3 regions of the Lentzea sp. CA-135723 genome follow, and region 3 is predicted to be linked to each of the others. Evidence: riboswitches for the same ligand, from Rfam matches in the RefSeq annotation. Region 3 holds a riboswitch; each other region holds the start of a gene.
What was found. Region 3 has a riboswitch for glycine ahead of gcvP (aminomethyl-transferring glycine dehydrogenase). Riboswitches for the same ligand answer to the same signal wherever they lie in the genome.
Positions count from the first base shown of each region.

Region 1: linked by a shared signal. The riboswitch ahead of gcvH (glycine cleavage system protein GcvH) and the one ahead of gcvP (aminomethyl-transferring glycine dehydrogenase) in region 3 are both predicted to bind glycine.
Region 2: linked by a shared signal. The riboswitch ahead of gcvT (glycine cleavage system aminomethyltransferase GcvT) and the one ahead of gcvP (aminomethyl-transferring glycine dehydrogenase) in region 3 are both predicted to bind glycine.

Region 1 is NZ_JBNJMK010000001.1:6,811,146-6,815,916, forward strand. It holds gene ACQEU1_RS31950 (TetR/AcrR family transcriptional regulator) at 1-279, shown strand, start outside; gene ald (alanine dehydrogenase) at 335-1,447, opposite strand; glycine riboswitch at 1,672-1,766, shown strand; gene gcvH (glycine cleavage system protein GcvH) at 1,829-2,212, shown strand; gene ACQEU1_RS31965 (L-serine ammonia-lyase) at 2,244-3,608, shown strand; gene ACQEU1_RS31970 (winged helix-turn-helix transcriptional regulator) at 3,610-3,963, opposite strand; gene ACQEU1_RS31975 (TROVE domain-containing protein) at 4,045-4,771, opposite strand, start outside.
Region 2 is NZ_JBNJMK010000002.1:77,617-82,387, forward strand. It holds gene ACQEU1_RS36255 (transcriptional regulator) at 44-535, shown strand; gene ACQEU1_RS36260 (hypothetical protein) at 808-1,188, shown strand; gene ACQEU1_RS36265 (DUF3817 domain-containing protein) at 1,203-1,505, shown strand; glycine riboswitch at 1,551-1,641, shown strand; glycine riboswitch at 1,643-1,730, shown strand; gene gcvT (glycine cleavage system aminomethyltransferase GcvT) at 1,830-2,924, shown strand; gene glyA (serine hydroxymethyltransferase) at 2,938-4,203, shown strand; gene ACQEU1_RS36280 (COG4315 family predicted lipoprotein) at 4,371-4,771, opposite strand, start outside.
Region 3 is NZ_JBNJMK010000002.1:435,901-440,671, reverse strand. It holds gene gcvP (aminomethyl-transferring glycine dehydrogenase) at 1-2,106, opposite strand, end outside; glycine riboswitch at 2,257-2,352, opposite strand; gene ACQEU1_RS38045 (Clp protease N-terminal domain-containing protein) at 2,409-3,377, opposite strand; gene ACQEU1_RS38040 (MerR family transcriptional regulator) at 3,465-4,031, opposite strand; gene ACQEU1_RS38035 (bifunctional nuclease family protein) at 4,410-4,771, opposite strand, start outside.

The DNA.
Region 1 (4,771 bases), on a different contig from region 3:
CGCGCCGGCCTGAGCACGGTGGCCGCCGCCCAGTCGATCTCCGCGGTGGGCAGCTACGTCAACGGGTACGCGATCGCGGAGGTCAACTTCGTCGGGCGCGGCGGGATGGACTCGCCGCCGCCGGACCTGGCCAAGATCGCCGACCTCTACCGGGAGAAGCACCCCCGGTACGTCGCGATGCTGGACGAGCAGGAGCTGTGGTCGCTGGAGAGCCAGTTCGAGTTCGGGCTGGACTGCGTGATCGACGGCATCAAGGCGCGCGTGGCCGCCCTCAGATAGGCGAAACCCCCGCAGCGTTGCTCGCGTGCGGGGGCCTCATTCATTCAGTTGGCTTTCAGACCACGGACTCCAGCGGCGTGTGCAGGAGGCCGGTCGCCTCGGCCACCGGGCCGTTGGTGAGCTGGCCGGCGTGCACGTTCAGGCCCAGGGCGAGCGAACGGTCGTCCTTCAGCGCCTTCTCCCAGCCCTTGTCGGCCAGCGCGACGGCGTACGGCAGCGTGACGTTGGTCAGCGCGTAGGTCGAGGTGCGCGGGACGGCGCCCGGCATGTTCGCGACGCAGTAGAAGACCGAGTTGTGGACCTCGTAGGTCGGCTCGGCGTGCGTGGTCGGGCGCGAGTCCTCGAAGCAACCGCCCTGGTCGATCGCGATGTCGACGAGCACGGAACCCGGCTTCATGTCGGCGACCAGCGCGTTCGACACGAGCTTCGGCGCGGCGGCACCGGGGACGAGCACGGCGCCGATGACCAGGTCGGCCTCGCGGACGGCCTGCTCGATCGCGAACGAGTTCGAGGCGAGAGTGCGCAGGCGGCCCTGGAACTGGGCGTCGATCTGGCGCAGGCGGTCGACGTTGGTGTCGAGGATCTGCACGTCCGCGCCCATGCCGACGGCGATGGTGGCGGCGTTGATGCCCGCCACGCCCCCGCCGATCACGACCACGCGGGCCGGGGCGACACCGGGGACGCCGCCGGGCAGCACGCCGCGGCCACCGGAGGGCTTCATCAGGCTGAACGCGCCGACCTGCGGGGCGAGCCGGCCCGCGACCTCGGACATCGGGGCGAGCAACGGCAGCGCGCGGTTCGGCAGCTGCACGGTCTCGTAGGCGATGGCCGTGGTGCCGGACGCGAGCAGCGCCTCGGTCAGCGGCTTGTCGGCGGCGAGGTGCAGGTACGTGAAGAGGGTCTGGCCGGCGCGGAGACGCGGGTACTCCTCGGCGATCGGCTCCTTGACCTTGAGGACCAGGTCGCCCTCGGCCCACACGTCGTCGGCGGTCGCGAGGATCTTGGCGCCCGCGGCGAGGTACTCCTCGTCCGTGATCGCGGAACCGAGACCGGCACCCTGCTCGACGTAGACGTCGTGGCCGCGGCTGGTCAGCTCGTGCGCACCGGCAGGGGTGAGAGCGACGCGGTACTCGTGGTTCTTGATCTCGCGGGGAACTGCGATCCGCACGATGACTCCTCCGTTCGATGGCCGACATCTCATAATGTGGGCCAGCCGCAAGGTCATGTCACTGTGCAGCTAGCACTATCCGGTAACCCTCTGGTTGTTCGGATAGGACAGAGCGACCTGAGTGTTGTTCGCGTTCCACTCGACCGTCCCGCGTTGACACTCGGCGGGGGCCGCACATAGCGTTCGCGCCGAGAACTGAACACCGGCCGCGGCGCGCGAGCGCCAGAACCCGAGTGGGAGAGACCTCGACCGTCATGAGTCGGGGCGCCGAAGGGGCAAGCTCCCGCACACTCTCAGGCAGCAAGACCACTCGGGGTAGGCAACTCTGCACGGCGGAGGGGGCGCTAGTTGTCCTGACCCGTCACAGCCAGAGGAGTCGCCGTGGAGTTCCCCGAGAACCTGCTCTACACCGTCGAACACGAGTGGGTCGACTGGACGCCGGGCACCCAGGACCCGCTGACCTGCGGAATCACCGCGTACGCCGCCGACGCGCTCGGCGACATCGTCTACGTGCAGCTGCCAGAGGTCGGTGCCGAGGTCGTCACCAACGCCGTGTGCGGTGAGCTCGAGTCCACCAAGTCCGTCAGCGACCTCTTCTCGCCCGTGACCGGTGAGGTGATCGAGGTCAACGACGCCGTCGTGCAGGACCCGGCGATCGTGAACAACGACCCGTACGGCGAGGGCTGGCTGTTCAAGGTCCGCGTCGAGTCGGCGGAGAACCTGCTCACGGCGGCCAAGTACGCCGAGCTCACCAAGACCGACTGACTCCGCTCCGCCCACCACGAAGGACTGATCAGTGGCGATCAGCGTTTTCGACCTGTTCTCCGTCGGCATCGGACCGTCCAGCTCCCACACGGTCGGCCCGATGCGCGCGGCCGCGATGTTCGTCGACAAGCTCGGCCCACAGCTGTCCACTGTGGACCGTGTGCACGTCCAGCTGTTCGGTTCGCTCGGGGCGACCGGCCACGGCCACGGCAGCCCCAAGGCCGTGTTCCTCGGCCTGGAGGGCAACCTCCCGGAGGAGGTCGACCCGTCCGCCGCCGCCGAACGCGTCGAGGAGATCATCTCCAGCGGCCGGCTGAGGCTCGGCGGCACGCACGAGATCGCGTTCACGCACGACCGCGACCTCGTCATGCACCGCCGCAAGTCGCTTCCGCTGCACCCCAACGGAATGAGCTTCGAGGCGTTCTCCGGTGGCAAGTCGGTCGAGCACGCCGTCTACTACTCGATCGGCGGCGGCTTCGTCGTCGACGAGAACGCGTCGGGCACCGACCGCATCAAGCCGGACACGACCCCGTTGCCGCACCCGTTCCTGACCGGCGACCAGCTCCTCGCGCGCTGCCGCGAGACCGGCCTGTCGATCAGCGAGATCATGATGGCCAACGAGCTGTCGTGGCGCACGGAAACCGAAGTGCGGGAAGGACTTCTGCACATCTGGCACGTCATGCAGGAGTGCGTCGAACGCGGCTGCACCGAGCACGGCACGCTGCCCGGCGGCCTGAAGGTCCGCCGCCGCGCCGCCGAGATGCGCAAGCGCCTGGAGAGCGAGCACTTCGTCACCGACCCGTTGCGGGTCATGGACTGGGTGACGCTCTTTGCATTGGCGGTCAACGAGGAGAACGCCGCCGGTGGCCGCGTCGTCACGGCGCCGACCAACGGCGCGGCCGGCATCGTTCCGGCGGTGTTGCACTACTACACGAAGTTCGTGCCGGGTGCTTCCGACGACGGCGTGGTCAGGTTCCTGCTGACGGCGGGCGCGATCGGCGTGCTGTTCAAGGAGAACGCGTCGATCTCCGGCGCCGAGGTCGGGTGTCAGGGCGAGGTCGGGTCGGCCTGCTCGATGGCCGCGGGAGGTCTCGCCGAGGTTCTCGGTGGCACGCCCGAACAGGTCGAGAACGCCGCCGAGATCGCCATGGAGCACAACCTCGGGCTGACGTGCGACCCGATCGGCGGCCTGGTGCAGATCCCGTGCATCGAACGCAACGCCGTCGCGTCCATCAAGGCCATCACGGCGGTGCGGATGGCGTTGCGGGGCGACGGCTCGCACTTCGTGTCGCTGGACAAGGTCATCAAGACCATGCGGGACACCGGCAAGGACATGTCGGTCAAGTACAAGGAGACGGCACGCGGCGGACTCGCCGTGAACGTCATCGAGTGCTGAGTCAGCGGGCGTCGTACGCGGCCTGCGCGTCCAGCACCTGCGGCATCATCGCCTCCAGGTGGCGGATCAACGACAACAGCTTGTCCGCCGTCTCGCGCCCGAGCGGCGTCAGGCTGTAGTCGACCCGCGGCGGGTTCGTGTGCTGCGCCTCGCGGTGCACGAGCCCGTCCCGCTCCAGCGCCTGCAACGTCTGGGAGAGCATCTTCTCGCTGACCCCGTCGACGCGGCGGCGCAGCTCGTTGAACCGCAGCGGACCTGCGTCGAGCGCGCTCAGCGTCAGGCTGCCCCACCGGCCGGTGACGTGCTCCAGCGTGGGACGTGACGGGCACGCCTTCGCGAACACATCGTAGTCCATGAGCAGAATTGTACCTGGTCAGAACGCTAACTGATAGTAAGTGTGAGAGCTCTCCGCGTCAGGGGAGAGCTCTCACACCGGCTAGAACGGCCAGGTGGCGTTCTGACCTGCCTCGAGCAGGGGGACAGACCTGAACGTCGCGTCCGTCAGGCCTCCGAACTCGTGGCGGTTCGCCTTGCCGGTCGCGTACGCGGCGCTCCCGTACCCGCCCAGGTTGAACCCGTAGACCGGCACGTGCCGCGGCACGACGTCCGAGACGCCGGCGCCGTAGTGGCCGTCCATCGTCTGCATGTCCGAGATGATGAACACCCGGTCGTGCCCGCGGTAGGTGCTCTTCAGCGACTCGACGATCGCGGTGCCGTGCCCGACCTCGCCGATCCGCCCGAGGAACCGGTTCACCTCGCGGAGAACCGACGCGCCACGCGGGATGTCGTGCCGGAACGTGCCGTCCGCGAACCCGACCACGTCCACCTTCTCGCCCTTCGCGCCCAGTGCGACGCCGAAGACCGCGGCGGCCATGGCCGGCGTGACCTTCGAACGCTGCGAGAACGCGCCGCCCGTCATCGACGCCGAGGTGTCGATCAGGATCAGCGAGCGGCCCGGCAGTGCGGGCAGGTTCGCCAGCGACGCCTGGAGCGCCTGGTCCAGGGCGTGACCCCAGCGCAGGCTCGGCGCCGCCAGGTGGGCGGACAGGAAGCGGAACGGGAACTGCCGCGAGCGCGCGACCTGGCCGGGGTCGGCCAGGCGTGCGGCAACGGCCGCGGCGGCCTCGTCGGACATGCCTGCCTCGTCGAAGTTCCTGAGGTTC
Region 2 (4,771 bases), 360 kb from region 3:
CTTCCGCTGCAATGGCCGATCCCCGACCGACGAGGAGGCATTGATGGTCGAGGACTCCGGGGTCCACGAGCTGTTGCAGCAGTGGGCGGCTGAACGGTCTGATGACGCAGAGATGCAGGAGGTGAACCGGATCAAGAACGCGTGGCTCGCGGAGGCTCCCCCCTCGGCGCCCGGCATCCCCGTCCAGCGGGGCGGCAGGAGTGGGTCGCGTGGCTTGGTCAAGGTCGACTCGGCGGATCCGGCCTACGTGGCCGCGATGCGCAAGCGGGCGCCGGAGGCACCCGAGGCACTGCTCGCCGCCGCGGCGAGCTACTGGCAGCTCGTGGGCGACGTCGCCGAGGCCGAGCAGTGGTGGGACGCGGGCATCAGCCCGTTGGACCAGCGCGCGCTCGACTACCGCGCCGCCGGCCTCACGCCTGCCGACCTCGGAAGGCGCCTGGGACCGATGACGGTTCTCCAGCACCTCCGTCGTGGCTCCGCCGCGGCCTGGTGCGTTGCTCGTCTGCAGAGGCAGCGCCGGGACGGCGTGGCGTAAGTAGGAACGGGCTGTCGGAGGCGGCAGCCCTGTATCCACTTCGTCGAACTGGCACGCGGCTCGTGCGGGGCGCGCTCGCCGAACGTTCGTTCGCCATGTTTCTCAGCTGAGGGCCGAGGTCCTCACACCCCACGGGGTGGCCTCCTCTTCGCGGAGGCCTCGTCAGCGGTGTCGCGCGCTCGCGGAGCGCGCTCGCCGGAGCTGACATCGGAGTGTTTTCGCAGGGGGCGGCCCCCTGACCCCCGGAAGTGCTCCCAAGTAGTGTGGAGGTCGTGCGCGGCCTCCTTACTCCCCAGCGTGTGCTGATCGCGTTCGCCTGTCTGGCGGCGCTGATCGTCTGTTGCGGGCTCGCGTACTGGCAGTGGCAGCGCTTCGAGTCCGCCAGCGGCACGTTCCAGAACCTCGGGTACGTGCTCCAGTGGCCGCTGTTCGGCCTCTTCCCCCTCTTCATGGTCTGGCGGTTCCGCAAGCTCGCCCGCGAACGCCGTGACGAGGCTCTCTCACCCGAGCCGGTTGCACCCGCTCCGCGGCCGGAAAGTACGGTTGTCGCCGTCAAACCCGCGCCTGTCGAGCACTTCGACGATGACGAAGACGCGGAGCTCGCGGCCTACAACCGCATGCTCGCGGACCTCAACGCGCGGGACGGTCGTTGAGCGAAGGCGGGCAGATGAAGGGTGCGTTGACCCGGTTCAGGGTCATGGCTTACGTGGTCGGAGTCTTCCTGCTGCTCCTGGTCGTGGCGATGGTGCTCAAGTACGCCGCGGACATGGGTGGCGCGATGAAGGTCGTCGGCCCCGTGCACGGTTTCCTCTACGCCATCTACCTGGTGATTTCCGTCGACCTGGCGCTGAAGCTGCGCTGGTCCATCAAGGGCACGGCGCTGGTGCTGCTCGCCGGCACGATCCCGTTCCTGTCGTTCTGGGCGGAGCGCAAGGTGGTCGAGAAGACGGCGCAGGGCGTGCCGCTGTGACGTTTGGCCTGCTAGCGTCTGGGGCTACCAACTGAACACGGCCGTCGATGTCGCGCGGGAGAGCTCCCTTCGGTGGGAGCACCGTAGGAGCAACTCCTCCCCGGAATCTCTCAGGTACAGGTACCGCGCGACGCAGGCAACTCTGGAAAGCAGGCTCCCCGGGAGCCTCGCCCACGGTGCAAGCCACTCCGGTGGTGAAGCTCTCAGGCTCATGACAGAGGGGGAGGCTCGCTCAAGTGAGGAGTCTCCGATGGACCGTGTCATTCTTCTGATGCCTCAGCCGGCCGCGTCCGGCTCTTCGGCGCACCCTGGAGGAGCGTTCTGATGTCCCGCCTCACGCCTCTGAACGCCGAGCACGAGCAGCTCGGCGCGATGTTCACCGACTTCGCGGGCTGGCGGATGCCGCTGCGCTACTCGTCCGAGCTCGCGGAGCACCACGCCGTGCGCCAGACCGCCGGACTGTTCGACCTCACGCACATGGGTGAGATCGTGCTGACCGGACCGCAGGCCGGCGAGGCCCTCGACCACGCGCTGGTCGGGCACATCTCGGCGCTGGCCGTCGGCAAGGCCCGCTACACGATGATCACCCAGGCCGACGGCGGCGTGATCGACGACCTAATCGTCTACCGCCTCGGCGACGAGGAGTTCATGGTCGTCGCGAACGCCTCCAACGCTTCAGTGGTGGCTGAAGCACTGGTCGAGCGCGCGTCCGGGTTCGACACGGTCGTGACCGACAAGTCGACGGACTACGCGTTGATCGCGATCCAGGGCCCGAAGTCGGTCGAGATCCTGTCGGGCCTGACCGAGACGGACCTGTCGACCGTCAAGTACTACGCCTCCTACCCGTCGCAGGTCGCCGGCGTCGACGCGCTGCTCGCCCGCACCGGCTACACCGGCGAGGAGGGCTTCGAGCTGTTCGTCGCCCCCGCCGACGCTGGCGCCGTCTGGGCGGCGTTGCTGGAGGCCGGCGAGGCGCACGAGCTCAAGCCGTGCGGTCTCGGCTGCCGCGACACGCTGCGCCTCGAAGCCGGGATGCCGTTGTACGGCAACGAGCTCACCACGTCGCTGACGCCGTACCACGCCGGTCTCGGCCGCGTCGTGAAGCTCGACAAGCCCGGCGACTTCGTGGGCCGCGACGCGCTGACGAAGGTGTCGGAGTCCGATGTGGACTCGGTCCTGGTCGGGCTGAAGACCCCCGAGCGCCGGGCGCCTCGGCACGGCTACGCGGTCCTGAACGGCGACGACGTCGTGGGCGAAGTGACGTCGGGCGCGCTGTCCCCGACCCTCGGCTACTCCGTCGCCATGGCCTACGTGAACAAGGCCAGTGCCGAGCCCGGCACCCCACTGCTGGTCGACGTCCGCGGCAAGAAGCAGCCGGTCGAGGTCGTCGCACTTCCGTTCTACAAGCGCGCCAAGTAGGGAGATCTGCCAGATGTCCGACCAGTTCAACGCTTCCCTCGCGGAGTACGACCCCGAGGTGGCGCAGGCCGTGGCGGCCGAGCTGGCGCGCCAGCAGGGCACGCTCGAGATGATCGCCTCGGAGAACTTCACGCCCGTGTCGGTCCTGCAGGCCCAGGGCTCGGTGCTCACCAACAAGTACGCCGAGGGCTACCCCGGCCGTCGCTACTACGGCGGCTGCGAGCACGTGGACGTCGTCGAGCGCCTCGCCATCGAGCGGATCAAGTCGCTCTTCGGCGCGGGCTTCGCGAACGTCCAGCCGCACTCCGGCGCGCAGGCCAACGCGGCCGCCATGTTCGCGCTGCTCCAGCCCGGCGACACGATCCTGGGCCTCGACCTCGCGCACGGCGGCCACCTGACGCACGGCATGCGCATCAACTTCTCCGGCAAGCTCTACAACGTCGTGCCGTACCACGTCTCCGACGGTGACGGCCGCGTCGACATGGCCGAGGTCGAGCGCCTCGCCACCGAGCACCGCCCGAAGCTGATCGTCGCCGGCTGGTCCGCCTACCCGCGGCAGCTGGACTTCGCCGAGTTCCGCCGCATCGCGGACTCGGTCGAGGCCTACCTGATGGTCGACATGGCGCACTTCGCGGGCCTCGTCGCCGCTGGCCTGCACCCGTCGCCCGTGCCGCACGCGCACGTCACGACGACCACGACCCACAAGACCCTCGGCGGCCCGCGCGGTGGCGTGATCCTCTCCAACGAGGCCGACATCGCCAAGAAGATCAACTCGGCGGTGTTCCCCGGCCAGCAGGGCGGTCCGCTGGAGCACGTGATCGCGGCCAAGGCCGTGGCGTTCAAGCACGCCGCCTCGCCCGAGTTCGCCGACCGCCAGCGCCGCACGCTGGAGGGCGCGCGCATCCTGGCCGACCGCCTGTCCCAGGCCGACGTGGCCGCGGCGGGCGTGAAGGTCCTCACCGGCGGCACGGACGTCCACCTGGTCCTGGTCGACCTGGTGAACTCCGAGCTCGACGGCAAGCAGGCAGAGGACGTGCTGCACCAGATCGGCATCACGGTCAACCGCAACGCCGTGCCGAACGACCCGCGTCCGCCGATGGTGACGTCCGGTCTGCGGATCGGCACGCCGGCGCTCGCGACCCGCGGGTTCGGCGAGGTGGACTTCACCGAGGTCGCCGACGTGATCGCGGAGGCCCTCAAGCCGGGCGCCGCTATCGACGAGCTGCGTGCGCGCGTCGAGGTGCTGGCGGCGAAGCACCCGCTGTACTCCACGCTCTGATCTCGTCCACGAAGAAGGGGCGCCACCCGCGGTTCGGGTGGCGCCCCTTCTTCTTTTACCCCGGAGCGAAAACGACGGGAACCCCGGCCCCTTCCCCAGGGCCGGGGTATCACCGTGTCAGGGTGTGTGGTGTCTCAGATGGACCGTCCTAACGGGATGCTGTGGGGTTACGCCGCAGGTGCCGTCACGCCGGGCGGGAGGCACTCGACGTTGCGCTTGCCGTCGGGCTGGATCACGAACCACGTACCGCCGATGCCCTGGCCGGCCCACTTACCGGGAGCCGGGTCCTTCGAGTAGGTGTAGAGGGCCCAGCCGTCGATCGCGACCTGCTTCTTGCCGTCAGCGCGGGTGATCAGCGACACCAGCTTCGAGTCGACGCCTTCGAGCTGCGGAACGGTGTCCGACAGCACCGGCGGCCACGTCACGGCGCACTGGTCGTTGCAGTTGGACTTGCCTTCGGGCTTCGGGACGTCCTTGTCGAAGCGGTAGAGGGTCCGGCCGTCGCCGTCCTGGACCACGTTGCCCATCTTCTCGACGGCCTTGCCGACCAGCTTGATCGAGCTCACCG
Region 3 (4,771 bases):
CGAGCCGAACTTGCCGTAGCGGGCCAGGCCGATCAGCGCGTTGAGGTTCGCGCCGTCGACGTACACCTGGCCGCCCGCGTCGTGGACCAGGCCGCAGACCTCGCGGACGGTGTCCTCGTACACACCGTGGGTCGACGGGTAGGTGATCATGATCGCGGCGAGGTCGGAAGCGTGCTCCTCGACCGTGGCGCGCAGGTGGCCCATGTCGATGTTGCCCTTGTCGTCGCACTTCACGACGACGACGCGCATGCCGGCCATGACGGCGGACGCGGCGTTGGTGCCGTGCGCGGACGACGGGATCAGGCAGACGTCCCGGTCGGCGTTGCCGTTGGCGCGGTGGTAGGCGCGGATCGCGAGCAGGCCCGCGAACTCGCCCTGCGAGCCGGCGTTGGGCTGCAACGACACCGCGTCGTAGCCGGTGACCTCGGCGAGCCAGGCCTCCAGGTCGGACACGATCTTCAGCATGCCGCGGGCGTCCTCGACGGGCGCGAACGGGTGCAGGCCGGAGAACTCCGGCCAGGTGACCGGCTCCATCTCCGCGGTGGCGTTCAGCTTCATCGTGCAGGAGCCGAGCGGGATCATGCTGCGGTCGAGCGCGACGTCCTTGTCGGACAACGCCCGCAGGTAGCGCAGCAGCGCGGTCTCCGAGCGGTGCGCGTGGAAGACCGGGTGGGTCAGGTAGTCGGACGTGCGGCGCAGGTCGGCCGGGATGCCGTCGGCGGTGTCGGCGTCGATCGCGTCCACATCGGCCTTCGTGACACCGAAGGCGTTCCACACGGCGATGATGTGCGCGCGCGTCGTCTTCTCGTCGCACGCGATGGCGACGACGTCCTCGTCGACCAGACGCAGGTTGATGCCGGCCTCACGGGCCTTCGCGACGACAGCGGCGGCACGGCCTTCGACGCGGACCTCGACGGTGTCGAAGAACTCGCCGTGCACGACGTCCAGACCGGCCTCGCACAGGCCCGTGGCGAGCACGGTGGCCATGCGGTGCACGCGGGTCGCGATGCCGCGCAGGCCCTCGGGACCGTGGTAGACGGCGTACATGGAGGCGATCACGGCCAGCAGCACCTGCGCGGTGCAGATGTTGGACGTGGCCTTCTCGCGGCGGATGTGCTGCTCGCGGGTCTGCAACGCGAGGCGGTAGGCCAGCGAGCCGTCCGAGTCGACGGAGACGCCGACGAGACGGCCGGGCAGCTGACGCTCCAGACCGGACCGGACGGCCATGTAGCCGGCGTGCGGGCCGCCGAAGCCGATCGGCACGCCGAAGCGCTGGGTGGTGCCGACGACGACGTCCGCGCCGATCTCGCCCGGCGCGCGCAGCAGCGTCAGCGCGAGCAGGTCGGCGACGACGACGGCCTGGGCGCCCGCGGCGTGGATCTCCTCGATCAACGCCTTCTGGTCGCGCACCACACCGGACGCGCCGGGGTACGACAGCAGCACGCCGTAGAAGTCACCGCCGAGGCCGAGGCCCTCGATGCCCTGCGACAGGTCGGCGACGACGATCTCGATGCCGAGCGGCTCGGCGCGCGTCTCGATCACGGCGAGCGTCTGCGGCAGCGTGTCGGCGTCGATGACGAACTTGTTCGACTTGGACTTGCCCGCGCGGCGCACCAGCGTCATCGCCTCGGCGGCGGCGGTCGACTCGTCCAGCATGGACGCGTTCGCGACCGGCAGGCCCGTCAGGTCGCCGACCATGGTCTGGAAGTTCAGCAGCGCCTCGAGACGGCCCTGCGAGATCTCCGGCTGGTACGGCGTGTAGGCCGTGTACCAGGCCGGGCTTTCCAGCACGTTGCGCAGGATCACGCCCGGCGTCACGGTGTCGTAGTAGCCGAGGCCGATCATCTGCGTCATCGGCCGGTTCTGCGACGCGAGCTCGCGCAGCTCGGCGAGCGCCTCGGTCTCGGTGGCCGGGACGGGCAGGTCCAGCACGAGGTCGCGTTCGTGGATGGACGACGGAACCGCGTGCTGCGCCAGTTCCTCCAGCGATCCGACGCCGATGACGTCGAGGATGCGCGCGAGCTCGGCGGGCCGGGGACCGACGTGGCGGTCGGCGAACGGGGTGCCGTGCTCGAGAGCGGCGAGCGGAATGCGGTCCTGCGTCATCAAACGCCTCCGGGTGGCTTGAGGGCACACGTGTCCTGTGCCCTCCCCGCTCTGTCCGTACCCCGAGGGGCGCCTGAGAGGTTCACCCATCACTGATGGGCTTTCACCGTCGGCGGGAATCCCTTGCGGGAGTCCACTTTCCAGAGGCGTCTCGCTCTGGCGGTCCTGGATGCCTGAGAGGTTCCCGGGGAGGGACTTGCTCCTTCGGCGCCGGGCTCGGGGCCCGGGCTCTCCCGCCTGAGTTCAGCGACTACCCGAGAAGAATACCCGCAGGCAGCCCGGGTAGTCGCTAGGGACGCGACCTACGTCTCAGCACGAAGACCGGCGAGCACTCCGGCCACCGGGTCGGCGGGGTCGTCGCGCACCGCCACGAGCAGGTGCCGGGTGCCCACGATCTGGTCACCGCTGCGGGCCGCGACGAGCTTCGCGCGTTCCATCGCCCGTTCGACGGCGCCTCCGGCGGGCAGGGACGTGCTGTCCACGCCGGCTGCGCGCAGGGCCGCCGCCCCACCCGACTCGAACTCGGGCTTGAGCCTGCGCCCCGCGACCGTCAACTGGTGGTCGAGCGTGAGCACGGCCTCCACCAGGTCGCGAGACGACACGTCCCGGCGCCCGGCGACGGCGAGGCGGTCGGCCTCGTTGCGCACGGCGGTCAGCACCGGACCACCGAGTCCCTGGCCGCGCGACACGAGCTTGGTCAGCCAGCGCACGTACCCGCCGCCGGACTCCCCCTCCAGCGCTCCGGCCTTGCGCAGCAACCAGACGGCAGGTGCCTCCTCGACCTCGGCGTACTTCCGCGTGGTGTCGGCCCGCACGGCTGCGGCGGTCTCCTCCACGTCCACACCGTGCAGGAACATCAGGTCGGCGACCCTCCCGGAGTCGAGCGACAGCAGCGCCAGCGCGAGGTGTGTCGTCGTCAGCACGCCGTCGCCCGCCTGCGCCACGGCGGCCCGCAGGCAGGTCTCCAGCGCCTGGCTCACGGGCAGGACGGTGTCGACGCGGGCGTGGTGGTGGGCGGCGCTCATCAGCGCCGTGACGTCCGGGTGGGACTCGGCGACGACACCCCCGTCGTCACCGGCCCAGTGGTCGGTGCCCCTGGCCATCGCCTGTGCCGTCAGCGAGGTCGTGCCGAGCTTGCGGCCGGGGCCGATGGTGTCGACCAGGGAGATCAGCAGGTTCTCGGTGCCGACGAAGCCGAACTCCAGCCGGAAGGCGCGCTGCACGGCCGCGGCCAGGACCTTGACCACCTGCGCTGAAGGGGTGTGCGTCATGCCGGAAACGCTAGGGACGAAGGGGGTCGCGGCGCTGCTGCCGACCGGCCACTCGGGACGGCCAGTCGGCCACGTTCACCGGGCCGGTCAGCCGGTGGCGCGCTCGCGACGGCGGCGGGTCAGCTCGTCCTCGGTCATCGGCGCGATCTCGACGCCGTCCGCACGTTCGGCCGGGAACTCGTGGATCGTGCCGGAGATCTCGCGCATCGCACCGCTCACCGCGATGCCGAACACGCCCTGACCGCCCTGCAGCAGATCGACGACCTCCTCCGGCGAGGTGCACTCGTAGACGGTGGTGCCGTCGGAGAAGAGCGTGATCTTCGCCAGGTCCTGCACGCCGCGGCGGCGCAGGTGGTCGACCGCGACCCTGATGTTCTGCAACGAGACCCCGGTGTCCAGCAGCCGCTTCACGACCTTGAGCACCAGGATGTCCTTGAACGAGTACAGCCGCTGGCTGCCCGACCCGTGCGCCATCCGCACCGTCGGCGCGACCAGCCCGGTCCGTGCCCAGTAGTCGAGCTGCCGGTACGTGATGCCCGCGATCTGGCACGCCGCGGGCCCTCGGTAACCGACGAGCTCGTCCGGCAGCGAGGAGTCCGGGAACAGTTCACCCTGCAGCCCGGATTCGGCCCTCAAGGGCGCTTCCTCGACCACGCCTGCCTCCCCTCGGAACGGCCACGAAACTCATGACCGTCAAGCCGCCTCGTCCACTCACGTGAACCGGCGACGTCCACTCGAGTTCGACGGTAAGACCGGTCCGAGGGCAGGTCAACGCGACGCGCGGGGAGTTGCAACCCTCAACCTCAGGTAGAGAGTCACACCGTCACCCGAACTAGGCGTTTCAGGTGACGTTTAGTGATCGTTTAGCGAGAAAAACGACCTAAAGTAGTCCGATCGAGCGACGTCCAAACGAACGTTCGAAAGCCCTAACGAGACAGAGTGCGACGCCCCGAAACTCACTCACAGGCGCCACAGGCGTCGCACGGAACTCTGCCTCGCGACGGCGCCCACGTGTCCGCGCCGCAGCAGTGCCTACGTGTCCGCTCCGCGGAAGTCCTCCGGGGAGACCGAGTCGAGGAACTCGCGGAACTTCTCGACCTCGTCCTCCTGCTCGTCCGGGATGATCAACCCGGCCTCGGCGAGCACGGCCTCGTCGGCGTGGATGGGCACGCCCACCCGCAGCGCCAGCGCCACCGAGTCGGACGGCCGCGCGGACACCCGCACGTCGCCGTCGAACACGAGCTCGGCGAAGAACGTGCCCTCCTGCAGGTCGGTGATCCTGACCTGTTCGAGGTTGCGGCCCAACGCTCCGATGACGTCCTTGAGCAGGTCGTGGGTCAGCGGGCGGGCAGGACGGACGCCCTGCTGCTCGAGCGCGATCGCCGTGGCCTCGA